Regions from separate parts of the Lysinibacillus sp. FSL K6-0102 genome, predicted to be linked through region 1. Evidence: riboswitches for the same ligand, from Rfam matches in the RefSeq annotation. Region 1 holds a riboswitch; each other region holds the start of a gene.

Region 1 (11,041 bases):
TAAGTTGTAAACTGCTTTTTGCAAAATTTACAATCCACACTACTTTCATAGTAGTAAATGTTAAATGCCATAAGAATCAACTCCTTTGCGTGCACTAAAATTTTATTTCTTTTGTTCTATTTATACGTAAGATTTTATCGTTCAATGTATTTAAGATATTATCTTTTATTTTAACAATTTTGTGTTCTTTGGTATACTCCTTTAGAATTATTAAATAAAAATATTCAAGGAAATTTTAGTTAAATATTATTATAAATACGCTTGTAATAGTTTTTATCGGTGGTGCAAAAGGAAGTTATATAGTTTGCTTAAAGTTTGTCAAAATACTTTCACATATTTCATGGGAGAAAAATTATAAATTGGTTCTAAATGACTATGAAGGAAGTGCTCAAAATGAAGTATAATATCGTGTTTTTTGATGTAGACGGCACATTGATTAATTACGAGGATGGCTGTGTGGAAGAAAGTACAAAACAAGCTATTCAGCTATTGCAAGAAAAAGGAATCCATCTTGTAGCGGCTACTGGAAGACCCTTATCTATGTGCTATGAGTTAAAAGCGCTGGGGATTGAAACCTTTATTACTGCAAATGGGGCCTATGTGAAACATAAGGATCTTGTCATACATAAAACTCCGATTGCCAAAGAAATTGTCCACAATGTACAGGCGTTTGCACAGGAACAGCAGCATAGCCTAACATTTTTTACAGAGCAGCTATCCATGAATAGCATACAAAGTCCAGTAGCTTTAAGAGCGATGCAAGAAACTTTATCTTTACGGGATTTTCCACATATAAATGAAAAAATTGTAGATGAAGAGGTTTTTCTCATGTGTCTATATGCGGATGAGCTGGCTGAAAAAAGATATACTAGCCAAGTTTCGAATATATTTTTACAGCGTTGGCATCCTTATATTGTGAATGTATTACAGCAGGATGTTTCGAAGTCTATAGCTATTAAAGCGGTGCTTGATCATTTCAATATTGACCCTAAGAATGCGATTGCCTTTGGGGATGGGGATAATGATATTGACATGTTGGAATATGTAGGAGTAGGAATTGCCATGGGAAATGGTAGTAAAGCTCTAAAAAGTGTTGCGAATTTTGTTACAAAGACATCTACGGATGGCGGTATCAATTTTGCTTTACGTCAGCTTCAAGTCATTTAGAGCGCTGAGGCTACACTATATATAGCAGGTAGATTTTAATAAATTTTAGGTGGGATGATTTATGGCACATCACGTGCAGTCTCTAATTGAACATTACGGATACTTTGGAATTATCGTGATTCTAATTGGAGGTATTGTAGGGGTGCCACTTCCTGATGAGGTGTTTCTAACTTATGTAGGCTATAGTGTTTACCGAGAAAGTCTTGAACATATTCCTGCTTTAGTCAGTGCAATGATTGGTGCGGTTGGAGGCATTACCTTAAGCTACTATATTGGTTATCGTTTTGGCTTACCGTTATTGCAGAAATATGGGCCTAAAATTCATATTACAGAGCAAAAAATTGACTTTACGAAAAAGATGTTTACAAAAATAGGACCTACCCTATTATTAATTGGCTATTTTATCCCCGGGGTACGCCATTTGACAGCGTATATTGCGGCTATTAATAATTATCCTTATAGAAAGTTTGCGCTTTTTGCCTATACAGGGGCATTTATCTGGACGTTCACATTTATATCATTAGGAAAGATGCTTGGAGAGAAATGGCGATTTGTTGGATACTATCTGACTCATTATAGTATCTATCTTATCCTTTTATTTATTGTAGGGATGCTCATTGCTTACTTTCTATTCAAAAAAAGAAATGGACAAACATAAAAGTCGGTATACGCTATACCGACTTTTATGTTATGGCAAAATAGCAAATGAGCGCACAGGGAAACCAGATGCTTTTTCTGGCTTAGGTACGATATTGAAGATGATAGCGCCTTTCGCAGGTAGCTTGTCTAAATTCGTCATTAGCTCAATTTGATAGGTGTCTTGGTCAAGTACAAAATATTCGCCATCTAGCTTGCCATTTTTACGAAAATCAGCAGCAGAGTCCGTATCGAAAGTTTCATGACCAATTGCGCTTACCTTGCGTTCTTTTAGTAAAAACTGTAAAGCTTCTAAACCCCAGCCAGGGATATGGTTATGTCCATCTGCATCCTTATTACTGAAAGCCTCTTTATCTGGCCAGCGCTTACTCCAATCTGTGCGTAATGCTACAAATGTTCCTGCTTCAATTTCTCCATGCTTGTCCTCAAAATCAAGAATATCTTCAACACTTAATGAAAAATCATGGTTGCTCGCAGCCTCTTGTGATTTATCAATAACAACAAGGGGAAGAACAAGCTCTTTTAGTTCTAATTCTTCTAAGTAGCGAGTATCTCGCACAAAATGAATGGGTGGGTCGATATGTGTGCCATATTGACCAGGGAACGTGAATTGTTGAGCGAAGAAACCGTCCTTATGAGAAAATAACGTTTCAAATTTAGCGTCCTCAAACATAAAAAAATGTGGTGAATTAGGGCCGAATGTATGTGTTAAGTCAACCCACTGTTTCGATTTTAATAATTGCAATGCTTGTAAAAGTTCATTAGACATCGATTTCCCTGCTTTCTGTAAAAATAGTTGTAAATAAAAAGGAGTCCCCTAATAGAAGAGGACTCCTGCTGCAACAACGGTAGTTCTTCTTCTCATCTTCAAGGCTGATCATTTTGCCAATTGGAATTAGCACCATACTGTTAGCTGGTTGCTGAGACTTCATCGGGCCAATCCCTCCGTCTCTCTTGATAAGAAAAGTAATATAAGAATTTTCAGAAATAACAATACAAATACTTTAGCATAGTTTTTTATAGTTTACAAGTTCACTAGGAATTTTCACCAATTCAAATTTAAGGTGACTCCACAACAATCATTATCAATAAGACGTATTCTAAAACTGTCTGGTGTATAGTTTGTTTCAAATTTCATCGTAATGCCTGTTGATGTGATTAATTTTTCAACCTCTGTTTTATTTGAAAGTTGAGCAGCATTCATTAAATCATGTGCGAATTGTTGGGAGCTATCTATTTTATCCGTAAGTAATTGGGCTTGCTGCATCATCGCCTTTATCCGTGATGCTGAAGCTTTTAATTTGTGTGTATCGACAGGTGGAAAAGGATTATTGGTCGGCATTGCTAGATGTTGCGAAAAGGGTCTAATGGCAAAATGATTAGCGATAGGCGATGTTGGATAATGATAGGGATGCACAAAATACGGATAAGGATTGTAATACAAGGTCATTCCTCCTATCCTATAACTGATATCCTATCTTATGTAGCAAAACGGCTTTCGGTGTTATTAGCAGTGCAATGTTTGTCCTAATCATTTAAAAAGGAAGCTAAAGTAAGCTTCCTTTTAGCCAAGTACATTTAAGACATCATCAATTTTTTTACTATGTGATAAAATGCCATAATTCATCCATGTTAAAAAGTCTACTTCATAGACACAGTTGCTTTTAACGGCAGCTAGGTTTTTCCAAGTAGGAGTTTTTAAAATAGCACGTTCCTCATTTTCATAAATGGAATGTTGTTTATCAAAGGTAATAAATAAATGATCAGCATCTAATTGCAACAATTGAGCAAATGTCAGTTGTGCTTTACGTTGATTGTGCGGAATACTCCATACTAGTGAATGTGGCATTAAACCTAAGTCACGATATAAAATGGGGCCCGTATAGCCACATTCAGGACCCGCATATAGAGTAATACCAATGGCTGAAATACGGAGAAATGCTACACTTTGCCCATAAACAGATTTGCTAAGAATTCCTTTTGCTTGTTGTACTTTATCTTCATATTGTAGGATTACGTCTTGCATCAAGGAGGTTTTTCCTGTTAGATCTGCAATTTTAAATAAAGTAGATTGCCAATTTTCTCCAGGGTGTGAAAGATGGCAGACGGGGGCTACTTCATCTAAGTGCTGAAAGGATTCCCAACGCTCTACACCAGAATCTAACATAATTAAAGTTGGCTTATAGTAAAAGAGTCGATCCATTTCTCTATTTTGTACATCGATATCTGGCACTTTCTGTAGACCTAAATAGTCTTGTTTTCCCCATTTTGAATGACTGAATTGAGCAATTGGCGTAATCCCAAGCGCAACAAAGAAATCTTCTAAGAATGGTGCAAATACACGTATATGGCTGCTTTGATTTCTTCGATATTGTCCTGGAGAGATGCCGACATGTTCCTTAAAGCGACGATTGAAATAATACTCATTATTAAATCCGACAGACTGGCTAATTTCAAATACTCGATCATTTGTTGTCATTAATAAATGCTTAGCTTTTTCAATACGAAGTTTAGTTAAATAGTGAAGAGGAATTTGTCCCGTAATATCTTTAAAAATGCGCGTATAATTCCATCTTGGTACGTCAGCTAGCTGTGCTAGCTGCTCAACCGTCCACTCTTTTTCAAAATGTTTATGTAAATGGTTAATGGACTGCTCAACAGATTGTCGATCATTTTTTTGCATCTGCTTGGGTATGGTTTGATGTAAGAGTAATAACATCAGCTCTTGAAAGTGTACATGCTGTTCAAAAATCGTGTGTTCATCCTCCGCTAACCGGTTTTGATAGATGACTTCTAGCAGTCTATGACATTGTGAAAAGGGGAGAAGATGTCGTTCGCTGATACTTGTAAAATGACTATATGAATTTTGACTATTGCTGAGATTGACAATGTTGAATTGTAACTGATAAAAACAAAGGTGTTCACTTTGAATGTGGATACTAACCGTGTTATTTGGCGGAATCAATATGCACTTTTCTTCACTAAAATGAATGATGTCATGATCTATTTCTAGCTTTCCGCTACCATTCATTACGATGAAAAGTGTATAGAAATCACTACTAATCAATAACTTTTTTGACGGTTGAATTGAATAAGAGATATTTTGTAACGTATAAACATGTGTTAAGTTACCCATTGATAATTCACCCCTTTTTTTGAATTGGCAGAACAACACAAAGAAAGCCCTCATTAAGAGCTTTCTTTGGAAAATTATTTGACGAACCATTTCTCTAAATCATCATACTTTAGCAAGTTGGCTGTGATTGCGCCAGATTGCCAATATGTGCGATCAGCAATATAAACATGCCCATTTTTTACAGCAGGGAGTGTTTTCCATAGTGTACTATCTAACCATTTAATGGCTTCTTGGTTTTCTTTAGACTCCCATGTTCCGTTTGAAGGGAAAAGGATGATATGATCCGCATCTAATTCCGTGATAGCCTCTTCTGATAAAACCTCGTGAAACTCTGTCATATCACGGGCTAATGGATGTGGTGTTAAGCCTGCCTCTGTGTAAATATAGCCAGAGTAGCGATTTTTAATGCCAAATAACGCTAATGTATTATCTGCTACATTTAGTCGTACAACAGCAACTGTTTCGTCTCCGATTGATTCATCTAGTTTTGCTTTTAAATCGGAAACACGTTGCTCATATCGATCAACCATTTCTTTTGCTTTATCGGAAATATTTAAAACATCAGCTATTGTTTTCGCAATTTCACGTGGATCTTGTAGAATATCTTCTTTCAAGCGGTAAGTAGGCGCTACCTTTGAGTATTCATCATACTTTGCCTTGTCCGCGGCACCATCTACAATGATTAAATCAGGCTTGGCTTGTAATAATGTTTCCATGCTACCAGTAATGTCGAACTCAGGAACATCTAATCCTAAATAGTCCTGTTTTCCCCAAGATGGGTGATACCATTGCACAACGGGTTTTACATCCAAAGCAGTTAAATAGTCTTCCAAATAGATAGCAGCTACACACTGTGGATTTGTAGGAATTTCTACTTTTCCAAACTCGTCTTCTACAATTCTTGTATCTTTAGATGATTGTTCTTCTGTAGCTGTATCCTCTTTTACTTCATTTGAGCCACAGGCACCTAAGACGAATATAAGTGCAAAGAAAACTACAAATGAAAAATATCGACCTCTACGCATTTTATTCACTCCTACAGATTTACTAAAACAGTAAGGGTATTCCCTTAAATTAGAATGATAATCATTCTCGTTTGGTTCAAGTAAATTATAGGATACTACATATCAACAAACAATACACATTCTCTACTACTTTTTTATACAAAATGAAATTCAGAGAGTTATTGTTTTTTGTTATCGAAGAGTAACCATAAAAGTGTAACAATTGCAGCTAGCATAACCATCAGGAATCCGTATATAGGCGTATGCGCCAACGATTGGTGGCGAATAATAAAGCCTCCGATATATGAGCCTAAAAATATGCCAATATTGAAAGCAGAAATATTCAATGCTGAGGCCATTGAAATTGCTGATGGTATATATTTTTCAGATAGTAGAACAGCATATAGCTGCAATCCTGGGACATTCATAAACATGAACAATCCCATTGTCAGCACCATTATTAATCCCATAATAGGTGATTCAAGAGTAAAGCCAATGCCAAGCAATGCCAATGCAAGTCCAACAAAAATAATAAAGATGGAACGTAGTGGATTATGATTAGCAAAATGACCTCCAAGAGTATTACCGATAGCTACACAAATACCATAGACAACTAGAATAATGACGACTGTATGTGGGGAATACCCCATATATTGCTCTAAAATAGGTGAAACATATGTGTAGACAACAAAAGCACCGCCGTATCCAATTGCGGTAATGAAAAGTATTAAGATCATTCGAATATTGCCTAATACTTTGCCAATATCACGAATAGAGATGGGATTGCCTTTCGATAATTGGCTAGGTACTAACATTGCATTACTAATTAAACCGACAATTCCAATGACAACAATAAAAATGAATGACATACGCCAATCCGTTACTTGTCCAATAAATGTACCGAGTGGGACACCTGTTACAGTAGCTAATGTTAAGCCAGTAAACATAAAGGCAATAGCACTTGCTCGTTTATTTGGTTCCACTACATCTGCTGCTATAACAGAAGCGATGGACATAAACACACCATGTGCTAATGCTGAAATAATACGTCCGATTAATAGTAAAGCGAAATTAGGAGCTAAAGCGACTGCTAGGTTACCCACTATAAAAATGGACATGACAAGCAATAATACGGTTTTTCGACTAAGGCGGGATGTTAGGGCTGTTAATAATGGAGCCCCAACAGTTACCCCTAGTGCGTATATAGAAACGGTTAAGCCAGCTGTGCTAAGAGAAATACCAAAGTCATCTGTAATTAATGGTAAAAGTCCGACACTGATAAATTCAGTGGACCCTATACCAAATGCACTGATAGCAAGTGCTAGTAAGGTAAGTTTAGCATTTGGCTTTTTTGATTTTGACATTTTACTACTATCTCCTTTGATTTTTTTTATTATGTGTAGTAATATTCATACATACCAAAAAGATATGTAGAGTACTTTTAGTTACTTTTGGATATTACAGGAGGTTTACGATGCAAAAAGTTTATAATATTGGTGTTGAAGCTACACTAGAAGTTATTGGTGGTAAATGGAAACCAGTTATTCTTTGTCATTTAAACCACCATGGTAAAATTCGAACAAATGAATTTCGACGATTGATCCCAGGTATTTCACAAAAAATGCTCACAAACCAATTAAGGGAACTGGAGCAGGCTGGGTTAATCAATCGAAAGGTCTTCAATCAAGTACCACCAAAAGTTGAATATTCATTAACAGCCTATGGACAAGGAATGGAACCAATTCTGAACATGCTTTGTACGTGGGGTGAAAAACATGTTGAATTATTACAGGATAAAGGTGAAGATGTACTGTTAAAACAACGTGATGATGATATTGCCATGCAGCAAACATCATAATGAGGGGAGAAAGAGACTGTCATATACAAGACAGTCTCTTTCCTCTTTTTAATGCTTATAGAGCAAAGTCAAATTCATCTGGATTTGGTCCAACACGTTGTTCACGATTCATCTCATTGATTAATGCCATTTCTTCGTCTGTTAAAGTAAAGTCAAAGATATCAGCGTTTTGCATCATACGCTCTCTACGTACTGATTTTGGAATTGTAATCACTCCATTTTGTACATCCCAGCGTAAAATAACCTGAGCATTTGATTTTCCGTATTTTGTTGCGATTTTTGAAATTGTTTCATCTTCAAGAAGTCCACCTTGCATTAAAGGTGCCCATGCTTCAAGTTGAATTTGGTGCTTGTCACAGAATGAACGAAGCTCCACTTGTTGTAAGCGTGGGTGGAATTCCACTTGGTTCACAACAGGTTTAATATGAGCAAATGATAATAAGTTATCCAAGTGTGCCACAGTAAAGTTACATACACCGATTGCTTTGATCTTGCCTTGTTCATATAAGTCTTCAAGTGCTTTCCACGATTCAGCATATTTATCTTTACCAGGCCAATGAATTAGATAAAGGTCTAAATAATCTAATCCTAATTTTTTTAGGCTCTCTTCATATGCTGCAATTGTTTCATCATAGCTTAAACCATCGTTCCATACTTTAGATGTGATAAATAAATCTTCACGACGTAAGCCAGTAGATGCTAGAGCTTGTTTAATACCTTCTCCTACACCTGCTTCATTGCCATAAATAGCAGCAGTATCGATGCTTCGATAGCCAACCTCGATAGCATTTTTAACCATTTCTGCAGTAGCGTCATTTTCTACTTGAAAAACCCCTAAACCCATACCAGGCATTTGTAGGCCATTATTTAAAGTGATTGTATCTTGTAAATGAGTAATCATTTTTAGTCCTCCATGTTTTGTGATTATTGGATTGCTTACTCATTATGCTGCTAATAAACTCTCAAAAAAAGTACGTACTTTTTTGTGTCATAGAAACGTAGAGGTAACTTTTGTGAGCTGGCAATGATTAGAGGAATAAAAATATTTATTGATGATGAACGATTAAATAAAAATGTCACACCTGATTGGTCTTAACTACTAGTAAAAAATATCGAGTAGTCTACAAAAGGCTTTGGAGACAATTAAACAAATATTTTTCTTGCGGTAATAAAAGGAAATATACGTTCGGTAGAGAATTAAAGTAGTAATACTTTAAAAAGGGGATTTTGAAGATGAATCGTTTAAATTTAATTACATTAGGTGTTAAAGATATGGTGGAATCTCTAAATTTTTATCGAGAGGGACTGGGTTTTGAAGTGGTGGTATACGGAGAGGAGACGAATCCCGATGTCATGTTCTTTAATAATGGAGGAACAAAAATATCGTTATTTCCAATTGAACGTTTAGTCAAAGATATTAATGAATCCAATCCACCAGAAATTAGCCAAGGCTTTGGTGGAATCACGCTTGCCTATAATGGTAAATCAAAAGAAGAAGTAGATCGAGTCTTTGCATTAGCAAAAAAGGCGGGTGCAGAAATTATTAAGGAGCCCGTAACTGTATTTTGGGGTGGCTATAGTGGATATTTTCAAGATCCAAATGGCTACTATTGGGAAGTTGCCTATGGCGACATGTGGCAGTTTGATGAGAATGATATGCTGATTATTCAATAACTGTTCAAAAAGAGAGCAAACTAACGTTTCTAATTTGTTCTCTTTTTTATTAATCGTTAACAATAATACTTCCTCATTAAATCCACAAAGTTTTGAGCGGCTTTAGATAAATAATGATTCTTCAGCCATACGAGTCCTACTGAGGTGGATAATTCTGCTGATGGAATTTTGTATGTATGAAGTGGTAAATCTCCATATTGCTTTAAAATAGTTTCAGGTACGATAGAGGAGCTAAAGCCAGCAGCAATCAAGTTCATTAACAGTGCCGTATCTGAGCATTCTCCAACAATGTGGGACTGCAACTGGAAGCGAGAAAATGCTTCTAATATCGAATAATGTACGCCTAAGCCTTCAGTGCTTGGTAAAAGGATTGGATTTTGTATGTCAACTAAAGATACATCGTGTTCTAAGAAGTCGAATTTTTTGGATTGTATAAAGTAAAATGGTTCAGTGTACATATGAAGAACAGAGAAATCATCTAATTCTAAAGGTAAGCGAATGATGGCAAGTTCTACAATACGGTCTCTTACTAATTTACATAGATAAGAAGATTCGTTTTGTTGAATTTTATAAGTCACCTTTGGATAATATTGTTGAAATTGTTGTAGTAATTGAGGTAGCTCAATTACTGAAAATGTATTAATGCCCAATGTCAATCGACCATGAAGGCCTAATCCAATATCCTTAACCTCTGCTTCTGCCTCTTCCATTAATTGTGCAACCTGCAACGCATATTTGTATAATGTCTTTCCCGCTTCAGTTACTTCAAAATACTTGCCGCTCCTTTCTACCAACTTTGAACCGAGTTCTTCCTCCATCGTTTTTAAATGCTGACTTAACGGTGGTTGAGAAATATGTAACCTTTCAGCCGCAGCAGAAATCTTTTTTTCCTCCACAATTGCTATAAAATAGCGTAGTTGTCTTATATCCAAACATAAACACCCCTCTATTATAGGTAAAACCTAAGTAAATTATATTTCTCTAATATTTTTAATATAGTTAGGGCCATGTTAGCATATTTATCAAAGAAAAAAGAAGTAAAGTTTCTTTTTTCAAGCACCTAAATGTGAAGCGAGCAACGTCGATGAAAAAATAATTCAACTTAGGAGTATATGATTCTTGCATGCTTTGGGGCTTGCCTTGTAATACCGATTCCCTACACCTTTCTAAATGAATTTGAAGCAGTTGATAAAGTAGCAACGTATACTATAAAAGAGCAACTTTTATTAGTTGCTTTTTTCAATAAATCAACGTTTTTGAATTTCCTAAGAAAATAAATAACAGTTCCCCTATAATAACCATGTATGGAAATTATAAATTTCTAATTTTAGTTAAATGTATCAAGGAGGTTGAACATTGATTCGTATATTGTACATAGAAGATGAAAAAGAAATCGGACAATGGGTAAGCAAGGAATTAACTGAACGAGGTTATGACGTGACATGGCTGGAATCAGGGGAGGGGCTTGAGCAACATATTAACTCAAAAGATATTGCTATATTGGATGTGATGCTACCTGGATTGGACGGTTTTTCCTTAGGTAAA
Region 2 (11,041 bases), 250 kb from region 1:
ACTACAATTACGCTCAAAGATTTAATAGAAAATACAACCTACAATGTATCTATCAAAGCAATTGATGCTGCTGGTAATGAAAGTGTTCAAAATCCTACAGTAACTTTCACTACGCAAGGAACAGTTAGCTTTACAGATACACAGAATCATTGGGCAAAAGATTATATTCAAACAGCTGCAAATATAGGTATAATGAACGGTTATACTGATGGGACATTTAGACCTGAGAGTAGTGTAACACGTGCCCAAGCTGCAGCTATTCTTGTAAGAAGCCTTGGCTTAACTACAGAAGAAAAAGCACCATTTACTGATATCGAAAATTATGATGCAGCAACACAGGCAGAAATTGCGGCAGCATATGTACATGGTCTTATTAAAGGAACAGATGGAAAATTTAAGCCTGGACACCCTGTGACACGCGCTCAATTAGCTTTAATGATTCATCGCGCCTATGAACAGCAATCTAATCAGCCGTATATTGCAAAAGGCAATGTGCCATTTGTAGATGTCGCTTCATATAATGCAGAAACCAAACGTGCAATCACAATGCTGTATGAATTAGGAATCGTGACCGGGGATGGAGGGAAATTTTCACCTGAGGCTGTCACAACAAGAGGTCAAGCAGCTAAAATATTTACCAATCTTAGTCAGCTACTCATTCAATAATCATTAAAAGGTAGGGGGATTGTCTCCTCTACCTTTTGATGTTTTCGTAAAAAACGAAGTATAGTCTATCTAAATAAAGGAGAATGGGATGCTGTCATTTATATTATCTGCTAAAAGATTAGGAAAAGGACTGTGGAGGTCCTTTAAACGTCCACAGTTCCTATCATTATTTACTACACTATTTTTAATCATTCTATCAGGAACTCTATTCTACAAGGGGACAGAAGGATGGTACTGGTTGGATGCCATGTATTTTGCTGTAGTGAGCTTAATTCCAACTGGAGTCGAAACAGGACTATATCCAACAACGGCTTATTCTAAAGTATTTACAATGATTTATTTAATTGTTGGTACAGGAGTAATGTTTATCATGTTATTAATGCTGGGACGCTCTATCGTAGATTTTTCTCTGAATGAAGAAGAAAAAGAAGAGGTTAAAAAACGTTTGAAAAAGTAAAATAGCAGTACAACGAATTTTTTGGACGATTCATTGTACTGCTATTTTTTTATGATAGTTTGGCAATAATGCCTTCTTCGTCATCTAAAACTAATTCAATCCCTGTCGAGAATGGATCACCGTGTAGAACATCCTTGATCCAAACACGTAAGGCACCAATCATGGCTGCTGTATTAAGCACCTCGATTTGACCGTTGACTTCGACCTCTGCACCAAAACCTACATCATCCTCGTAAGTTAATTCAACAAGAACATCCTCAGGGCGAATGTTTTGATAGTAGGCTTGAGATAAACAAATAGCATTAATAATATCTTGTTCGTTGATTATTTGTGCCATTGTGCTTCCTCTTTGCGCTTTTTATCTTTAAACATATTTATTATCTTCACAACAAGCATCACAATAACAACAATTGCTGCCACATTAATAAGTAAACCTAAAATATTCCCCAGTATACCCATACCACTAAATAGACTACCGAATAATAATCCAGCAAGTCCGCCAAGCATTAATCCTTTCATCAGACCACCTGAGAAAAAACCACCTTTTTTAGTAGTATCTGCTTTATTAGTAGATGTTGAGTTGTTTTTATTTGTTGTTGCATTGTTTTGATCTTTAGTAGTATCCGACTTTTGGATATTCGAGCTATTATTATTGTTAGAGAAGCCCTTTTTACCCGATTTATAGGATTTAGCTTCTGCCGTTGGTGTATCAGAAATAAATAATGTTGCACCAACAGTCGAAAATATCAGTGTCGCTGCAAAAAGAGCGGCAAGAATTTTTTTCATTACATACATTCCTCCAATATAATTTTTAATTTAATCATAAACTAGTTCTTATATAGTAATATTACATGAACTATATTAAAAAATAAAACAAACGCTTTCAAAAATTAAGCTATATCAAAAAATATGGACAAATAGTGGCAGATGTAATGATTGTAGAAATTATGCAATAGGAAGGAGTGAAAAAATGCTACTAACTTTATCAATCTTCCTTACCATTTTTATCATTTTGTACCTAACAGAAAAAAGGCGCTTTCTCAACGTTGTAGCCCTTGGCGTGATAGGGATATATATTGTCAGAGCGTTTATTATTCATTATCCTTTATTGCTACCAAATGATCAGGGGATTATTTCTGAAATGGGGATATTCATTATATTAGGAAGCTTTCCAAGTATTATGTTTATTTTATCAATAGCCATGTTTTTCAATAGTAAAGTATTATTGGAAAAGGAAGGACGCAAATTCCGTAACTTAATGTTAGCCATATTAGGGCTAAGTTTTGTTATTATGATGTTATGGTATGTATTCGTCATTTTTATTGAAATTGAAAATGTATTTTGGCATATTCTTTTCTTCTATGCGTTTTTGATTTTTGGTTATACAATGTTCTTATACACTAGTGTCCTTGCTTATTCAATATTGTATCTTCTTACACCAATACGTTATAAACCAAATTACATTATTGCATTAGGTTCAGGATTAATTGGCGATAGAGTACCTCCACTTTTAGCAAGCCGTTTAGATGAAGCAGTAAAGCAATATATAAAGTATGAGATGAAGCCTTATATCATTGTCTCTGGTGGTCAAGGAAATGATGAAAAGGTATCAGAAGCATATGCAATGAAACAATACCTAATAGAAGTACATCATATTCCGACTGACAAGATAATTATGGAGGATTGTTCAGCCAATACAGAACAAAATATGATCTTTTCAAAGCAAATAATGGACCACCATTCTCATGGAGAGAACTATCGTTCCATTTTTGTTACGAATAATTTCCATGTGTTTCGCGCAAGTATTTATGCTAGGAAAGCAGCATTAGATGCCGAGGGGATTGGTTCAAAAACTGCTTTTTACTATGTTCCTAATGCATTCACACGAGAATTTATAGGTTTATTAGCCATGTATAAATGGACCCATGTCACAGTATTTTTAATTATTACGCTATTCGTAGGCTTACTATTGAGAGCATATGTGTAACCAAACTTCAACTGTCTTCCATATAATAGTGGTAAGGCAGTTTTTTTACATAGTGTGCAAGGGAGGAAAATAATGTACGAGCAAATTTTAGCCAAGCGAAATAAAGAACGAATAATTTCCCTACAAAATCTTACACAAACTCAAGATCAGTGGTTTGCTCAAAATATAAAATTACTTACATTCGCTGAAGTTAACCTAACAGCCTTGCAGAAAATACTGTATCAAGTAGTACGAGGGTTATTAAAAGAACAGCAACAACGTCATTTACAGATTGTCCATACAGTGCAATCTCAATCGATACAGGAGAATGTATTAACGCTGTTGGCAGAATATGATGATGTCTTGCGCGATGCCATTCCACAGCCTATCTATATACTCATTTGGCAAATTTCTTCGCTAGAAAAGTTTAAAAACAGTATAGAAGTAGTAGATGATGTGCTTGATATTGTAGAGTGGTATTTTCGCCATCAAGATGAACAAGTTGCTGCTCTAGATGAAGAGAACTTAGATCATGAGCTCATTATTGATTTGTATAAAGAAGCGGTTGAAGAGCAGGATGGGGATGCCCAATATCAACTGGGTGAATACTATAATTCTAGAGAGGGTAAACATTTTCAACCTGAAAAATCATTGAAATGGTTTGAGCTAGCCGCTGCCCAGGGAAATACAGATGCTCAATATATGCTTGGGAATTTTTGCTTTGGGGGCATAGGTATGGAGGAAAATTATTCCCTTGCCTTTTCATACTATGAAAAAGCAGCTTTGCAGGGACATGCGGATGCTGCCAATAATTTAGCAGATATGTACTTTAATGGCGAGGGCGTAGCAACGAATTATATATTAGCAAAAAAATGGTTTGATTATGCTGCACAAAAGAATGTGGCAGAGGCAATGTTTACGTTAGGAATAATTTATGAGCAGGGGTTAGGCGTTGAGGTAGATGAGAAAGAAGCTTTTAACGCCTATAAAAAATCAGCTGAGGCAGGGTATGTGGAAGCACAATATCGACTTGGTGGAATTTATTTAGAGGGGCGCTTAGGCCAAGCGAAAGATGTCAATCGTGGTCTGCTTTGGTATGAAAGAGCTGCGGAGCAATATCATGTAGACGCCTTTTATGATTTAGGTTATATATGGAGTAATGGTCTGGCAGGAATACGCAATCTCGAAAAAGGTATTCATTGGTTTAAGCAGGCTGCACTTCAAGGAGATGTGGAAGCCAAGCTACAATTGGGGCATATTTTTAATAAAGATACAGGGTTAGATAGAAATCTGAAAGAAGCTATTAAATGGTATGGACTCGCGGCAGATGCAGGATCCGAAGAAGCGGCTAAAATATTACAGGAACTTAAAGGATTGTAAATTTAGTGTTAAAAAAACATAGGCTTTTAGAATGATTTATAATGCTAGGGTATATGGGTATTTTAGTCTAAATCATACTGCTTTTTACGAGTATTTAGATAGATCATGATTGAGGATAAAAAATATTAGTATAGTGAAATTTGAAGATGATCGATAAAAAAGTAGAATAAATATAAAGCAAGTAAGCATAATAAACAAAAAAATAGTTAAAAAAGCTACCCAATAATATTGTGGTAGCTTTTTTATAGTTTATTACGCTTTATTTAACAACAAGGACTTTTTATACATTTTGTGTAAAAAAATGGTATTAATAAGATTGACAGTCATTTATAAAATGATTAATGTAAATGAGTGATTTTGAAAAGAAGCATACGTAAATAATTTACTGTTAGTCATGTAGGGACTATATCTGTTTGCTGAGAGCAAATGACCTTAGGATAAATTGAGCAAATGGGTACCCGACATACTTTTGGAGGAAGTTTGTCATACGGAATTGCGCTATCGAATGTAACCATTAAATCTGACTAATCAGATTTTATCGGTATTTTTTCGTGTATCCATCAATATGTTAAAAGGGATTTGATGTTTCTCAGCCTGATGAAAGTAAACGGAATGAAAGAGGGAAGATGTGTGATTTTTCAAAAACAAAGAAAGACGAAGGTATTGGATTTACAGCAATACACAGTGAAAATGGATTTGTCCTCTCGTCAATCGATGGCGAAGCAAATTGAAATGCTGAACTTAACGAAGAACGACTTACAATATTTAAAAGCTTTCCAGCCAATAGTTATGGATAATGTAGATCACATCGTAAACCGTTTTTACAACATGATTGGAACAGAGCATCATTTGGTAGATATTATCAGTCATCATAGTTCTGTAGAAAAGCTTAAAGTAACATTACGGCAACATATTATTGAAATGTTTAACGGAACCATTGATGAGATGTATTACCAAAGGCGTGTAAAAATTGCAAAGGTGCATGTCCACATTGGGCTTAGAACACAGTGGTATATCTGCGCATTCCAAGATTTATCGATATCATTTATTGATTTAGTCGAAAAAAATATAGAATTTCCACAAGATCAATTTAATACGATCAGAGCTATATCGAAAATTTGTAATTTTGAGCAACAACTCGTTTTAGAAGCTTTTGAAAACACTGTGGAACAACTGAAAGAAAAAATGGTTCATGAAAAAGAAGCGATTGAACGACAGATTGTAGATTCTTCGGAAGCACTTGCAGCTATCTCGCAGGAAACCAATAATTCATTTTGCTGCTTAAGTAAGCAATCTGACGAAATTAAACATTTGGCAAAAAAATCACTCGATGTGTCTACACTGGCTGAAAACCAAGCACTTGAGGGTCGCGAGCGTTTAAAAAATCAATCACAAAATATGCTCAATATTAGTCATTCTCTTCATGATATAGAAGAAAATATTGAACAATTATCAGGTATGTCTAAGGAAATGGAAACAATTATGAGTGTTGTGACCAATATTGCGAATCAAACGAATCTATTGGCTTTAAATGCTGCAATTGAAGCAGCACGTGCTGGGGAAGCGGGAAAGGGCTTTAGCGTAGTGGCCGATGAAGTACGTAAATTATCAATTCAGACAAAAGAATCTGTTACAGCGGTGGCTTTGTTATTGAAAAAGACAGGTGAACGAACAGAGAAATTAGAGTATTCTTTGACCAACATTCAAGATGAAGTTGCAGCAGGTGAAGAAAATATGTTACAAACTGAAGGCCAATTTACGAGTATATTGGGAGCCATGACAGAAGCAAAAGATCAAAATGAGTGTATGGCAACAAAAATACAAGCAATTGTAGGCATATTAAGTGAATTAGGCACTTCATTTACTGAGGTAACAAATTCAGCTGAAAAATTAGCGAGCTTTGCGCAAAATTTAAAAGGATAGACTACTAACATTTACATTCTATTTTTCATATTTTTAGACGTAATAAACACTATAGTACCTATTTAAATGTTTGTTGTGAAGTTATCGCTATAGAGGATCAATTTTATAGAGATTCAGAAAGTAAGAGCTATTTCACTGATGAAATAGCTCTATTTTTGCTAAATTTGTAAAGGGTTTACGTAATTTTCAATGAAAAAAGGATTATACTGTAGAAAGAATGAATAATAGGGGCGGTTATGATGAAAACAGTTGTTGTTTTAGGCGGCGGTATTACAGGACTATGTACAATGCATTATTTGCAACGTCAAGTGAAGGAACATAATTTAAATGTTCGTCTAGTGCTTATAGAAAAAAATACATATTTAGGAGGCAAATTATATTCAGCACATGAACAAGGTTTCATCATGGAAACGGGTGCTGATTCTATTGTAGCCCGTCATCAAGGCGTTATGGAACTCGTGCAGGAGCTTGATTTTGAGGCGGAATTAGTTTACAACGAAACAGGTATTTCTTATATTTATACGAATAATGAGTTACATGCTATTCCGGCAGATTCAACTTTCGGAATACCGATGAGTGTAGCATCCTTAGAGGAAAGTACACTTATTTCCGAGCAGGGAAAAAAAGAAGCGTTGAAGGATTTAACATTGCCAAACAATGGCTTCACAAAGGAAAGTTCAATTGGTGAATTTTTAACTTACTATTTAGGAGAGGAACTGGTGAAAAACCAAATTGCACCAGTCCTTGCAGGTGTTTATTCGGGAGATTTACATCAGCTTTCTATTGGCTCTACTTTACCGTATTTAATTGATTATAAGAATGATTTTGGAAGTATTATTAAAGGCTTTGATGCGAATCGTGAGCAATTTGTTAAAGCAGCGAACAAAAAATTTATATCCTTTAAAAATGGTTTATCTTCTTTAATTGATCGACTTGAACAAACCTTATCCGATGTAGAAATTATCAAGGGTGTTACTACACTAAATGTTCAAAAACAAGATAAGAACTACACAATTTCCTTAGCTAATGGTGAAATTATTGAGTCAGATTATGTCGTTTTAGCATTACCGAACGATACTGTACAAAATCTGCTACAGGATGAATCTTTAAACCGCTATTTTGACCAATTTACGACAGCGTCAGCGATTACTATCTATTTAGGTTTTGATGTGCCAGACGCTAAATTGCCAGCAGATGGAACGGGCTATATTGTTTCCCATAATTCAGACGTAACTTGTAATGCGGCAACTTGGACTAGTCGTAAATGGAAGCATACATCGAAAGAAAATAAATTACTTGTGCGACTCTTTTATAAGAGCATCAATCCAGCCTATGAGCAACTACGCGCCATGACGGATGAAGAATTGGCAGCAGTTGCTTTAGAAGATGTGAGAAAGAGCCTAGGAATAGAGGAGCAGCCAACCGTTGTGAATGTAACAAAATGGATTGATCAAATGCCTAAATATGATCTAGCGCATCGTGAAGCATTACAAGGATTACTACAAGAATTACATGAGAAATATCCTAATTTATCGATTGCAGGGTGCTCGTATTTTGGCGTAGGTATTGGTGCTTGCATTCAAAACGGGAAAAAAATTGGTGAAGAGCTTGCAAAGGAACTTGCCAATTTCTAAGGTTTTAAGTGGAAAAAAACTTTGTTATGTGAAATAGTCTTGACTCATTCGTCAGTAAACGATATGATTCTTTTAATTATTTAAAAAATTCATACTTAATTCTTATCAAGAGAAGCAGAGGGACTGGCCCATTGAAGCTTCAGCAACCAACTTTATTGTCAGGTGCTAAATCCAGAAGACCGTTGAGTCGAAGATGAGAAGGAACAACAATGATGAATCGTTAAAGCCTTCTTTTTTTATGAAAGAAGGCTTTTTATTATATAGAGACATAGGAAGAGAGGCTAATTTTATGGGATTGCTTGAAAGGTTAAAAACGCATGTATTGACGGCAGACGGTGCAATAGGCACAGTGCTATATGGCTATGGATTGGAGTATTGCCATGAGGAAATGAATGTTCAGAGACCCGAGTTAATTGAAAAGATTCATAGAGAATATATTGCGGCTGGTGCTGACATCATTCAAACGAATACGTACGGTGCAAATGCCATTAAATTAGCTCGCTATGGATTGGAATCACGTGTCCAACAATTTAATGAAGCTGCTATCACCATCGCAAAACGAGCAGCGGCTGATGGCGGTCAATTTGTTTTAGGAACAATTGGTGGTATTCGGGGAATTCGTAAAAGTGATGCAACCTTGGATGAAATATTAGCGACTATTGAAGAACAAGCAAGAGTCTTACTTGCAGGGAATCCAGATGGCCTTTTACTTGAAACTTATTATGATTTTGAAGAATTAACAGCAACCTTAAAGATGCTACGAGAAAAAACAAAATTGCCGATTATTGCACAAGTTTCTATGCATGAGCCCGGTGTTCTACAAAATGGGATGTCTTTAAATAATGCTCTCCATGAGCTTGAAGCTCTAGGTGCTGATATTGTTGGTGTCAATTGTCGACTAGGTCCACACCATACAATTCAGGCATTTGAAGGTGTAGAACTTCCTAATAGGGCATTTATGTCGGCCTATCCAAATGCATCACTTCTGGACTTAGAGGATGGGCGTGTCGTTTATGAATCAGAAGCTGATTATTTTGGTCGAGCGGCTGTTGAATTGCGTGATCAAGGTGTACGTTTAATAGGGGGCTGCTGTGGTACAACACCCAAACATATTGCAGCAGCAAAGAAGTATTTAGAAGAGTTATCACCGGTTCAGGAGAAGCTTGCGAAGCCTAAAAAGATTGAGATTGTTCGGGAAGCGGAGCCAACAAAGTATGAGCCTCTTCATGAAAAAGTTAAACGTGAACGTTCTGTCATAGTAGAGTTGGATACGCCTAGACATTTAGAGATTGATGGGTTCCTTGAAGGAGCAAAGCAATTATATGATGCAGGTGCAGATGTAGTTATGATGGCAGACAATTCATTGGCCTCTCCACGTATTAGCAATATTGCAATGGGCGCATTGTTGAAGAGCTCACATGGTGTACGCCCACTAACTCATATTACATGTCGAGACCGTAATTTAATTGGTCTACAATCTCATTTAATGGGGTTAAATGCTTTAGGTATTCATGATGTGTTGGCCGTTACGGGTGATCCAACAAAAGTAGGAGATTTCCCAGGTGCGACAAGTGTTTATGATGTATCTTCCATGGAGCTAATCCAATTAATTAAGCAATTAAATGAAGGGGTCTCTTTCTCAGGTAAGCCACTTCGTAAAAAAGCAAATTTTTCAGTTGCTGCTGCATTTAATCCAAACGTCCGTGTGTTAGATCGTGCTGTGACACGCTTGGAGAAGAAAATTGAGCATGGGGCAGACTACTTCATTTCTCAACCAGTATATACGATAGAGAAAATTGTAGAGATTTATGAGGCAACAAAGCATTTACAAGCTCCAATTTACATCGGTATTATGCCTGTTACGAGTTATAAAAGCGCTGAATTTTTACATCATGAAGTGCCAGGTATCAAATTATCTGAAGATGCCTTAACAAGAATGAAAGCATGTGGAGAAGATAAAGAAAAGGCAACATTGGAAGGGATTGCTATTGCCAAAGAATTAGTAGAAGTGGCTACGCAATATTTCAATGGGATTTACCTTATTACACCATTTTTACGTTACGATGTGACACTAGAGTTGATGAAATATATAAAGCAATTGGATGAACAGAAAAAAGGAGTAAGTATACATGGCTAAGCACTCGATTGAAGAGCAACTAGAGAAACGTATTTTAATTCTTGATGGCGCAATGGGAACAATGCTACAAAATGAAAATTTATCAGCAGAGGATTTTGGTGGCGAGGAACTTGATGGCTGTAATGAAAATCTTGTGCTTACTAGACCAGATGTTATTGAAAAAATTCACCATAAATACTTAGAGGCAGGCGCAGATATTATTTGTACAAATACATTTGGTGGGACGCCTCTTGTGTTAAATGAATATGATCTTGGCACAAAAGCAGAAGTAATTAATAAGCGTGCAGTGGAAATTGCTCGACAAGCAGTGGATCGTTATTCCACATCGGATTGGCCACGTTTTGTTGCAGGGGCTATGGGGCCAACAACAAAAACGTTATCAGTAACAGGTGGTATTACATTTGAAGAGCTAGAGGAAAATTTTTATGTACAGGCAAAAGCTTTAATTGAGGCAGGAGCCGACGTTTTGTTATTAGAAACAAGTCAGGATATGCTCAATGTCAAAGCAGGCACACTTGGCGTAAAGCGCGCTTTTGCATCAACGGGAAAAGAGCTACCTGTCATGATTTCAGGAACAATAGAACCGATGGGTACAACGCTTGCAGGGCAAACAATTGATGCCTTTTATATTTCGATCGAGCATATTAAACCATTATCAGTTGGCCTAAACTGTGCGACGGGACCTGAGTTTATGACGGATCACATTCGTTCATTAGCAGAGCTTTCAACAGGCTATATTAGCTGTTACCCAAATGCTGGCTTACCAGATGAAGAAGGGTGTTATCATGAATCACCAGAATCGCTATCGCAAAAATTAAAAGGTTTTGCAGAAAAGGGTTGGCTTAATATTGTAGGTGGATGTTGTGGGACGACACCCG
Region 3 (11,041 bases), 670 kb from region 1:
CGGATACGTATTCATACTCCACGATTCAAATAATATTGCCGCTATTGAAAAAATAACACCATAAATAACGAATAGTAGTAGCAGCATGAGCGCAACTTCATAATAAATTTTCCCAAAGAAAAAGGCTATGACAATATAAATATATCCGCCTAACTCGACAAGAGGCCCTAGACATTCCACTAGCCAAAAATACGGGAACGAAAGAAATCCAATCATTCCATATCTAGGATTCAAGGTCATTTTTTTATGCTTCCATAGACTTTCAAATAACCCTTGATGCCACCTTCTTCGTTGATTGCGTAGTACTCCTAATGTTTGAGGTGCTTCCGTCCAGCAAACTGGGTCAGGTACAAATTCAATACGCTTATTTTCTTTTTTTTCTTTTATAAGTCGATGGATATTCACCACCAGTTCCATATCTTCCCCAATAATATTGGTTGAATATCCACCTGCTTCAACAGCCCATTTTTTAGAGAAAACACTAAATGCTCCTGAAATAATAAGGACTAAATTGAATTTACTTAACGCTATTCGCCCCATTAAAAATGCCCGCAAATATTCGATTACTTGCATGATTACTAGGTAATTACTAGGTAATTGAGTCTCATAAATAGAGCCAAACTGCATCTTTGCACCATTTGCAATACGAATATTACCTCCTGCTGCAATGACCTCACCATCAGATAAAATGATAGGCTTCATCACCCGCAGCAAGGATTTTTCATCTAAAATGGAGTCCCCATCAATGGAGCAAAAATACGGATATTGAGATACATTAATACCCACATTTAGCGCATCAGCCTTACCACCATTTTCTTTATCTACTAAAATACAATTTTTATAGATTTCAGATTCATATATTTGTTTAATGTCTTTTGTAGGGATGTTAGTTCGAACAATTTTATTGATTGGCTTCATTTGAAAATGTTCGATGACCGTTTGAAGGGTTTGATCTGTAGATCCATCGTTAATAATGATAATTTCAGTTTGAGGATAACGTAAATTCAATAATGAATATACTGTATCTACAACTCCTACTTCTTCATTGTAAGCAGGAACAAGTAACGATACCGGTTTTGAATAAAAGGCATCGATATGTGCATCATCATACTCTGATAGATCGAGACGATAGCGTTTTCTTAAATCCAGCATAGCAATGATGAACATTGTACAATATGAAACAATAACGAACAGCATATAAAATAAAATAATGCCCCCAAAAAACATCATGCAATAATCAATTATTTTCATTTACTTCCCCTCTTTTCTCGCTGCAATTTCTTGGGCCATTTCAATTGCATATTGATCATTTGAGGATTCAATGAATTGCTGTAATTTGGCAATACCATGTCGATCTTCTACAATCGTTTTTGCCGCTTGGGAACGTACCCACCAATTCTCATCTTGAAGAAGCTGCTCTAAATAACTATAAGTATAAGTAAGCGGTACATGTTTAAAAATTTTTGCAACCATTAACCTGGCTTCCCACATTTCTGAGGTCACAAAAGGGACAAAGGGATCCATCTCATCAATAATTCCTATTTCATATAGCCCTTTTAATGCTCTGATGTTAATTTCCGGTGTATCATGTTGTAATAATTTTTTTAATTCATCCAAATACTCCATATTTCTTTTTACAGCAGCAGTATCAATAACAGCAAATTGCATTTTGGCCGACAAACTATTAAAATCATGGAAAAATCGAATAAATACATTATCATCTAATAATATAAATAGTCTTCTATATTCACTTTCAGCGTAATTTACATTGGAATTTTTTATTTTCTCCATAAATAAATCTGGTTGGAAAAGCGAGTATATTTTCAATAACTGGAAATGTTCTTCATCTGTAATGTTATTTTTTTCGAATTCTTGGCACTTCGTTAGCAATTCATCTATTTGTAAGTCTGCAATTCGATAGAGGGCATTCATTCGAATACTCCATCGTTTACTGGATAAATCTTTTTCGTAGAATGCTTTTAAATATTGATTGGAGAATTGTTTAATTTTTAGTTCCACCTGTTCATTCCTTATATTCTTTAAATAGGATGAAAAAATTTTTTCAATAGCTTCTACTTGGGCGCTTCCTCTAGGTACCAATACGATACTAAATAATGCGTTATTGAATAAGTAATCATACCAAAATTGAGAATAATTTTGTAAATAACGGTCACGAACTTTTTCAAAATAGCTTTCACGCTGTCGCTGAACAAGTAAATACATAAAAAAGATAAAGAGCACAACTAATAAAAAGGAAATTATTGCTAAAATTGTCGAAACAGTCAGCTTGATCATTGCCAAAACCTCGCAAACGTTCTTTTAATTTTGGCTTCTAGCAAACGTAAATTAAATGGTTTGACAATATATTCATCAACACCGCCCTCATAAGCATTAAGCGCTGCCCCTTCAGAATTGCGTTCTGACATCATATAAATAATAAATTTCTTTTCATTTGGCATATGTCGTAAGATATGCAATATTTCTAAGCCATTTTTCAGCGGTAAAATATCATTCATAAGAATTAGATGCATATGCCCTGATTTATAATCATCCGATTGCAAAAAGCTATAGCCATCCTCATAAACCTTTACATCTAAAGAAAAATAAGGGATATTTATTTGCTTAAGCGTTGACTCTAATACTTGTCTAAAAATGGCGTTTTGCTCAATAATACTAACTTTCACTAATTCAGTTGGTTGCTCACAGTAATCCTTTACCTCTGCTATACTCCATGTTAATTGCTCATCCCCTGATAACATCTGTTTATTTTTATTTAACAGCTCTTCAAAAATAACGTTATTATTTCTTATTTCTGTTATAGAGGCCTTTAATGCAATCTGTTGGAACTTCCGTTCTGCTTTTAAGATGGCAAATATTCGTTTTAAAAACGCCCTAGCTTCTACATCACTACTTTGTAAAAAGAAGATGCCCCAATGATCCCCGTCGGATAATTGAAAAAGCAAGTCTGTCTTGCGTATTTTTGATTGTAAAAACGAGGTAACTTGATCATTCACATTTTCATTCAGTTGTGTAGCATTAGCTGTTTTTAAAAAGACTGCTGTTATAGTAAGGCGTGATCTAATAACACTTTCTCGCCATATTTTAAAGTAGCGCTCTACTTCATGTTCTTGCATGATGTCATGGGTGAATTTTATATCATTCATTAGAATCACTCCATCTAGTTTTTTCTTATTATTACTTTCTATCATTTATTTCATAGATTAACAACATTACTATAGTAATAAATATGACTAAACAATATCTAAACATAAATAGACGTCATAAAAAATACATAGTTTCTCATCAATTTAACTACAAATAAAAAAAGAGTACATAAGTCGTTAAACTTATGTACCCTTTTATAAAATTTTTAATTCTTATTTTACCGGTACTACTGCACCTTTCCACTCTTCTAAAATGAAGTCTTGGATTTCTTTAGATGTTAATACTTCTAATAATTTTTTAATTTCAGGTTTTGATTCATCACCTGCACGTACAGCGATGATGTTAACATATGGAGATTCTTTATCTTCAAGAGAAATAGCATCTTCAATTGGGTTTAAACCGTTATCGATGGCAAAGTTAGAATTGATAAGTACTGCATCGCCTTCATCGTTTTCGTACATTTGTACAAGCATTTCTGGGGCAGTATTTGCATCGAATTTAAAGTTTTTAGGATTTTCTTCAATATCCTTTAATTCTGCTGCTGTTTTATCAATGCCTTCTTTTAATTTGATTAAGCCTTTAGCCTCTAACAATGACAGCATACGACCATGGTCAGATACTGAGTTAGAAAGTAAAATTGTTGCGCCTTCAGGCAGGTCTTCTAACGTTTTATATTTTTTAGAGTAAATACCGATTGGTTCAATATGAACGCCACCTGCATTAACGAAATCATAGCCATTGTCTTTAATTTGTAGCTCTAAGTAAGGAATGTGCTGGAAATAGTTTGCATCAATATCTTTTGACTCTAAATCTTGGTTTGGTAGAACATAATCTGTATACGTTTCAATTTTAAGGTCTATGCCTTCTTTAGCTAAGATCGGTTTTGCTTTTTCTAAAATAACTGCGTGTGGTGTATTAGAAGCACCTACTTTTAATGTTACGTTTTCTTTGCTATCTGTTTGATCGCCAGATGCTGATTTTTCATCTTCTTTTTTATCTGTACCGCAAGCTGCTAATGCTAGTACAAGTATTGATAAAAATAATCCTGCTAATAACTTTTTCATTTATGACACTCCCTTTTATTTGTTTAAAATATGTTAGCGGTAAAAACCGGAATAACCACTTTTTCTTGCTAGCGTTTATCAATTTTCTCGGTAATTAAATCACCAATCCATTGAATAATAAATACGACTACTAAGATCAAAATAGTTGCCATTAATGTCACATCTTGGCGATTTCGCTGGAAGCCGTCTAAGAAAGCTAAGTTACCAAGACCACCTGCACCAATAATTCCTGCCATCGCTGTATAACCTACAAGAGCAACAGCCGTTACAGTGATACCAGAAATTAAAGCTGGTAATGATTCTGGAACCAATACTTTCCAAATAATTGTAGAAGTTTTTGCTCCCATTGAACGGGCTGCTTCAATCACACCTTTATCAATTTCACGTAACGCAATTAATACCATACGAGCATAAAACGGTGCTGCACCGATAATTAAAGCAGGTAACGCCGCATTGGCACCGCGAATTGTACCTAGTAAAAACTTCGTAAATGGAATTAATAAAATAATTAATACGATAAATGGAATGGAACGGAAAATATTAACGAGTGATCCTGTTAAAAAGTTAACGATTTTATTTGCCCATAACTGATTGGGGCTAGTTAGAAATAGAACAATACCAATGACTAACCCAAGAATAAATGTCACAACCGTTGATATAGCTGTCATGTATAAAGTTTCATACGTAGCTTGCCACATATTTTCCCAGTCTACATTCGGAAAGAGATTAGTTAGCATTTTCAATCACCTCCGTCTGTACTTCCACTGTATTTAAATAACGAAGGGCTTCAGTGACATTTGTCTGAGAGCCATCAATTTGCACAATCAATGTACCATATGCACCATTTTTTGTTTGTGAAATATTTCCGTGAACAATACTTACTTCTACATCAAATTGTTTCACAAGATGTGAGATGACAGGCTGTTCTGTTTTTTCACCAACAAAAATCAATTTGACAAGTTGTCCAGTTGGATAGTTTGTTTTAATTTGTGCTACCGTATCTTGTGTTTCCTTAGTGTCGGTAATTTGAGATACAAACTTCTTAGTAATAGCCGCCTGTGGGGCTTGGAAGACTTGTAATACCTCACCACGTTCCACAATTTCGCCTGCCTCCATCACCGCTACACGATGACAAATTTTGCGGATGACATGCATTTCGTGGGTAATCAGGACGATTGTTAAGCCTAAGCGTTCATTTATATCTACGAGTAAATCAAGAATGGCATCCGTTGTTTCAGGGTCAAGTGCGGATGTCGCCTCATCACATAGTAAAACCTCTGGATTATTCGCTAATGCACGTGCAATTCCTACACGCTGCTTTTGTCCCCCGGAAAGCTGGGATGGATATGCCTTATCGCGCCCTTCTAAGCCTACAAGGGCAATTAATTCCTTCACACGCGCTTCACGTTGAGCCTTTGGGAAGCCTGCGATTTCTAAAGGGAATGCAATATTTTCGGCAACTGTTCTTGACCAAAGTAAATTAAAATGCTGGAAAATCATACTTACCTTTTGTCTAGCTGCTCTAAGCTTTTGCCCTTTTATCGATGAAAATTCTTGATTGTTCACCGTTACTGTTCCTGCTGTCGGTTTCTCTAAACCGTTTAATAAACGAATCATGGTACTTTTACCAGCACCACTATAGCCGATAATGCCAAAAATTTCACCTTTATTAATAGTAAGGTTGACGTCTTTGACTGCCGTTAATTCGCCATTTGCTGTTTTGTATTTCTTTGTAATATTTTGAAGCTGGATCATAGCGAATACTCCTTTTCTCATATAGAAAACCCCTTCACTCACAGACAAGTAGAAGGGGTCACGTATGATACGTTAAACCGTTCTCTCATCTTTCAAAGAAAAATCTTTGGGTGATTTGGCACCTTTTCACATTGTGATGGTTGCCGGGCTTCATAGGGCACTTCCCTCCGCCACTCTTCATAAGAGTTCGATATATTTAATGTTTTAATAATATATTTGATACTTTACCACGCTAGTAAAGTTCAGTCAATTGATTTTTTTAACAATTCATATAAAAATGGTACGGATTGAAAAGCATAAATCTTTTCTGTCACTTTTCCGCCATCACTGATGAGTAGACAGGGAACACTTTCAATTTGATGCTCATAAGCTATGTGTTCCAAAAAGTTGATATTTGCTTTACCCATTTGTAGCTGTGGCAGTAATTGCTCAATAATGGACATCATTTTAGATGCCACTGCACACGTTCCACACATCGGTGTATATAAATAAAATGCAGTTTTCTCTCCCGACTGTTTAGCCGCTTCCCACTGCTCTATTGACCATTCTTCCATTTACTCACGCAACCTTACAAAATATATTCATTATGGATTGAAAAATGTGCACGCAGTAAAATCATTGCTAGCACTTTTCTTGGTGTCGTTTCTACTTCCTTGTATGTTGGCATTGTGCGCAGATGCTCAGCCTCTGGATAATGTCTGTCCATTAATGCACGTAGCTTATCACCAGAAGTATCTGCATCAAAAAAAGTAAATAGCTCACAGCCCTCATAGGGATCCAGTAGTTCTTCTAATTGATGCACACCAATTGTACCATTCGTACATAGTATTGTAACATTCTCATTCAAAATAGGCTCAATTTGTAGCTTATCTGAGCGCCCTTCTACTATCAAGCATTTTCCCTCGAACATTACGCCACCTCCATTTAGAGATCCCCACTTATAAGTCATTATATAACAAAAAACGCCGGTAGTTTCCGACGTTTTTCGATTATGGCTTGTCTTATTCAGCGATCATTTCTTCGTATTGCTCTGCTGTCATTAGTTTCTCAACTTCTGATGCGTCAGCAGGCTCAACAACGATCATCCATGCTTTTTCATATGGTGATTCATTAACGAATTCTGGGCTATCTTCTAAATCTGCATTTACTTCAACTACAGTACCTGAGATTGGTGCATATAATTCAGAAACAGTTTTTACTGATTCTACGCTACCGAATGGATCATCTGTTTTGATTTCGTCGCCAACTTGTGGAAGCTCAACGAATACGATATCTCCTAATTCAGATTGTGCGAAGTGAGTAATACCAATACGTACTTTTCCATCTTCTACTTTTACCCATTCATGTTCTTCAGAGTATCGTAAGTCTTTAGGTGTGCTCATGCAAAAAACCCCTCCATAAATATGTAATATATTCACTTTCAGTGTGCCATACTTCTCCTATAAATACAAGGTTTAATACGGTTATTTCCAAGCTTGCTCAAAATCTACTTCTTTAAAACCTAAAGTAACTTTTTTTCCATCTGTCACGATGGGACGTTTAATTAACATGCCATCTGAAGCAAGTAGCTCAAGCTGCTCATCCTCCGTCATTTCCGCTAACTTGTCCTTTAAGCCAAGCTCACGATATTTCATGCCTGAGGTATTAAAAAATTTCTTCAAAGGCTGTCCACTAGCTTGCCAAATAGCTGTTAGTTCTTCTTTAGTGGGAGGTTGCTCTGCGATATGTACCTCTTCATAGGAAACCTCATGCTCATTTAACCACTTCTGTGCCTTTTTACATGTTGTACATTTCGGATAATGGAAAAATTGAATCGTCATTACAATGCTCCTCTTCTGTCTTTTTCTGTAGTATACCATCATAGTTGTTTTCAATGGTGAACTTCACTCTTTTTTGTAAGTTTATCCACCAGTTGTGCAAATTTATCCGCTCCTTTTACGATTATCCATCTCATATAAAAAAACCTAGCTATCTTTTGCAGATAGCTAGGTTAAATTTGCACTATTATACAATATATTTTTCAGCATCAATTAATTTAACGGAAGCCTCACGCTTCTTCGCAATTAAATTGTATGGATTATTACGCGTTAGCTTACGCAGTGCAGATAATGTCATACGGGCTGCATCGCCATCCGCTGAAGCAAGAATTGTGTCTTTTGCTTCTTTTTCGATTTCTGCGAATGCTTCTTGGCAGAAAATTTGTGTGTATAGCAATTTTTGGTGTGCTTTTTCAGCACCGTCACGAGCAATTGCTTTTTCTGTACGTAAGACAGCTGATTCCATTGCAAATAATTGGTTAGCTATATTCGCAATGTTTACCAATACTTCTTGCTCTTGATCAAGCTTTGCACCAAAGCGTTGTGCTGCTAATCCTGCAGCTAATACAGCAATCTTCTTGGCATTTTTCACTAAATATTTTTCTTGTGCTAACGGCTCTGTACCGATATCCTCTGGCATTAGCATAAGCAGCTCTTGCTGTAAATTTTGGGCAACTTGTAATAATGGTAGCTCACCCTTTAGCGCCTTTTTCATAAATGTGCCAGGTACAATCATGCGGTTAATTTCGTTTGTACCTTCAAAAATTCGATTAATACGAGAATCACGGTAAATACGCTCTACCTCATATTCAGCCATAAAGCCATAACCGCCATGAAGTTGGACAGCTTCGTCAGCAATATAGTCTAAAGTTTCTGAACCGAATACTTTAGCAATAGAGCATTCAATGGCATATTCAGCAATCGCTCCTGCAATTACTTTACCTTGCTTTTGCTCTTCTAGGCTTAATTGGCTTAAGCGATCCTCAAATAGGCCCACAGTACGATAGTTTAATGATTCTGAAGCATACAATTGAGAAGCCATCGTTGATAATTTTTCTTTTGTCAGATTGAAATCAGAAAGCTTTGTCTTAAACTGCTGACGTTGGTTTGTATACTGAATAGCTAACTCCAATGCACGTTTCGATCCGCCAATTGTGCCCACGCCTAGTTTATATCGACCAATGTTTAAAATATTGAACGCAATGATATGCCCACGACCAATTTCACCTAATAGATTTTCTACAGGTACTTCGGCATCTTCCAATACTAATGTACGAGTTGATGATGATTTAATCCCCATTTTCTTTTCTTCAGGACCAACTGAAACACCATTGTAGGCACGTTCTACGATAAAGGCGGAGAATTTATCGCCATCAATTTTTGCGTAGACCACAAATACATCAGCAAAGCCTGCATTCGTAATCCACTGTTTTTCACCATTTAAAATATAATGTGTGCCAGCTTCGTTTAATTTTGCAGTCGTTTTTGCACCTAGAGCATCTGAACCTGAACCTGGCTCTGTTAATGCATAGGCAGCGATTAATTCACCTGAAGCAAGCTTAGGTAAATATTTTCTCTTTTGATCTTCATTACCGAATAGAACAATTGGTAATGACCCAATACCAACGTGAGCACCATGTGTGATAGAGAAACCACCTGCAACAGACATTTTTTCAGCGATTAAAGCTGAAGAAACTTTGTCTAATCCTAGCCCTTCGTATTCTTCAGGCACATCTGCTCCAAGTAAGCCTAATTCGCCTGCACTTTTTAGGAGACGCACTGAATGCTCAAATTCATGGTGCTCTAAATTTTCCACTACTGGTAAAACTTCATTTGTAACGTATTCCTCTGTTGTTTTAGCAATCATTTTATGCTCGTCAGTGAAATCTTCCGGTGTAAATACACGATCTAATTCCACATCTTCAATAAGAAATCCGCCGCCTTTAATGAAATCAGTTGTTTTTTCAGTCATGATTAATTCCTCCCAATATATCTTTTTGTTAGTTGATTCCCCTAATGATCATGTATAGAAAAGCTTGACGTATACAATGTTCGGAGGCAACCGTAAACAGTACACCTCAAGCTGATCTAGCAAAAATTATAGAATTTTAAATACGCCAGCAGCACCCATGCCGCCACCAATACACATTGTCACTACACCATATTTCTTCCCTTGACGCTTCAATTCATGAATTAGCTTTAATGTTAAAATAGCTCCCGTTGCGCCTAGTGGATGACCTAATGCAATCGCTCCACCATTGACATTGACTTTCTCTTGGTCGATGCCTAAATGACGTACCACCTGTAATGACTGTGAAGCAAATGCTTCATTGATTTCCCATAAATCAATATCTTCGATGGATAAACCTGCAATTTCCAACGCTTTTGGCACTGCCACGATAGGCCCGATACCCATTACTTCAGGAGGTACACCGCCAACTGCAAAGCTTAGGAATTTTGCCATTGGTGTCAGTCCTTGCTTGTCAGCCTCTTCACGATCCATTACTAGTACAGCTGCTGCACCATCAGAAGTTTGAGAGGCATTGCCCGCCGTTACACTGCCTTTTACGTGGAAAGCTGGACGTAGTTTGGCTAAACCTTCAACTGATGTACCTGGACGTACACCTTCATCTATACTGAATGTGAATTTTTTCACTTGTGGTTTATTGTTATCGTCTACGTAATGCTGTTCCACTTCAATTGGTACAATTTCATCATTGAATTTACCTTCTTTAATTGCCTTTTCAGCAAGCTCATGCGAGCGAACAGCAAAAGCATCTTGGTCTTCACGACTAACATTATATTGACGAGCTACTTCCTCAGCTGTATGCCCCATGCCCATATAATATTGTGGAGCCGTTTCTGCTAAAGTCGGATTTAAACGTGGTGTATTCCCTACCATCGGCACCATACTCATGGATTCTACACCACCAGCAAGAATAGCCTTTGAGTGTCCTAGCATAATTCGCTCTGCTGCATAGGCAATCGCCTGTAAACCTGATGAGCAAAATCTATTAATCGTCAGAGCAGGGGTTGTATCTGGTAATCCAGCAAGTGCCCCAATACTACGTGCTACATTCATTCCTTGCTCTGCTTCTGGCATTGCACAGCCTAAAATTAAATCATCAATTGGCCCTTCATAGCCTGCTCTTTTCAATGTTTCCTTGACTACAACAGCACCAAAATCATCTGGTCTTACTGTTGCTAAAGAACCTTTTTTTGCTTTTCCAATTGGAGTTC

Evidence for each region. Region 1 has a riboswitch for S-adenosylmethionine ahead of NYE73_RS22945 (cyclase family protein). Riboswitches for the same ligand answer to the same signal wherever they lie in the genome.
Region 2: it holds a riboswitch for S-adenosylmethionine, as region 1 does, so the genes downstream of both, NYE73_RS21645 (bifunctional homocysteine S-methyltransferase/methylenetetrahydrofolate reductase) here and NYE73_RS22945 (cyclase family protein) in region 1, are expected to answer to the same signal.
Region 3: it holds a riboswitch for S-adenosylmethionine, as region 1 does, so the genes downstream of both, NYE73_RS19545 (methionine ABC transporter ATP-binding protein) here and NYE73_RS22945 (cyclase family protein) in region 1, are expected to answer to the same signal.

Annotation. Positions count from the first base shown of each region.
Region 1 covers NZ_JBBOPH010000001.1:4,504,907-4,515,947, reverse strand. Annotated here, with positions in the region: gene NYE73_RS22960 (DUF2225 domain-containing protein) at 1-71, opposite strand, end outside; gene NYE73_RS22955 (Cof-type HAD-IIB family hydrolase) at 394-1,167, shown strand; gene NYE73_RS22950 (DedA family protein) at 1,229-1,825, shown strand; gene NYE73_RS22945 (cyclase family protein) at 1,856-2,593, opposite strand; SAM riboswitch class I at 2,683-2,788, opposite strand; gene NYE73_RS22940 (hypothetical protein) at 2,870-3,274, opposite strand; gene NYE73_RS22935 (AraC family transcriptional regulator) at 3,389-4,960, opposite strand; gene NYE73_RS22930 (ABC transporter substrate-binding protein) at 5,035-5,985, opposite strand; gene NYE73_RS22925 (MFS transporter) at 6,144-7,328, opposite strand; gene NYE73_RS22920 (winged helix-turn-helix transcriptional regulator) at 7,439-7,822, shown strand; gene NYE73_RS22915 (aldo/keto reductase) at 7,878-8,723, opposite strand; gene NYE73_RS22910 (VOC family protein) at 9,056-9,496, shown strand; gene NYE73_RS22905 (LysR family transcriptional regulator) at 9,553-10,428, opposite strand; gene NYE73_RS22900 (response regulator transcription factor) at 10,853-11,041, shown strand, end outside.
Region 2 covers NZ_JBBOPH010000001.1:4,255,806-4,266,846, reverse strand. Annotated here, with positions in the region: gene NYE73_RS21685 (S-layer homology domain-containing protein) at 1-666, shown strand, start outside; gene NYE73_RS21680 (ion channel) at 755-1,123, shown strand; gene NYE73_RS21675 (DUF2653 family protein) at 1,173-1,460, opposite strand; gene NYE73_RS21670 (hypothetical protein) at 1,448-1,909, opposite strand; gene NYE73_RS21665 (YdcF family protein) at 2,094-3,110, shown strand; gene NYE73_RS21660 (tetratricopeptide repeat protein) at 3,183-4,469, shown strand; gene NYE73_RS21655 (globin-coupled sensor protein) at 5,100-6,392, shown strand; gene NYE73_RS21650 (protoporphyrinogen oxidase) at 6,632-8,026, shown strand; SAM riboswitch class I at 8,126-8,226, shown strand; gene NYE73_RS21645 (bifunctional homocysteine S-methyltransferase/methylenetetrahydrofolate reductase) at 8,316-10,163, shown strand; gene metH (methionine synthase) at 10,156-11,041, shown strand, end outside.
Region 3 covers NZ_JBBOPH010000001.1:3,833,942-3,844,982, forward strand. Annotated here, with positions in the region: gene NYE73_RS19520 (glycosyltransferase family 2 protein) at 1-1,251, opposite strand, end outside; gene NYE73_RS19525 (HEAT repeat domain-containing protein) at 1,252-2,295, opposite strand; gene NYE73_RS19530 (response regulator) at 2,292-3,164, opposite strand; gene NYE73_RS19535 (MetQ/NlpA family ABC transporter substrate-binding protein) at 3,378-4,229, opposite strand; gene NYE73_RS19540 (methionine ABC transporter permease) at 4,298-4,966, opposite strand; gene NYE73_RS19545 (methionine ABC transporter ATP-binding protein) at 4,956-5,984, opposite strand; SAM riboswitch class I at 6,067-6,170, opposite strand; gene NYE73_RS19550 (thioredoxin family protein) at 6,227-6,538, opposite strand; gene NYE73_RS19555 (hypothetical protein) at 6,553-6,894, opposite strand; gene gcvH (glycine cleavage system protein GcvH) at 6,986-7,366, opposite strand; gene NYE73_RS19565 (arsenate reductase family protein) at 7,448-7,804, opposite strand; gene NYE73_RS19570 (acyl-CoA dehydrogenase family protein) at 7,989-9,773, opposite strand; gene NYE73_RS19575 (acetyl-CoA C-acetyltransferase) at 9,900-11,041, opposite strand, start outside.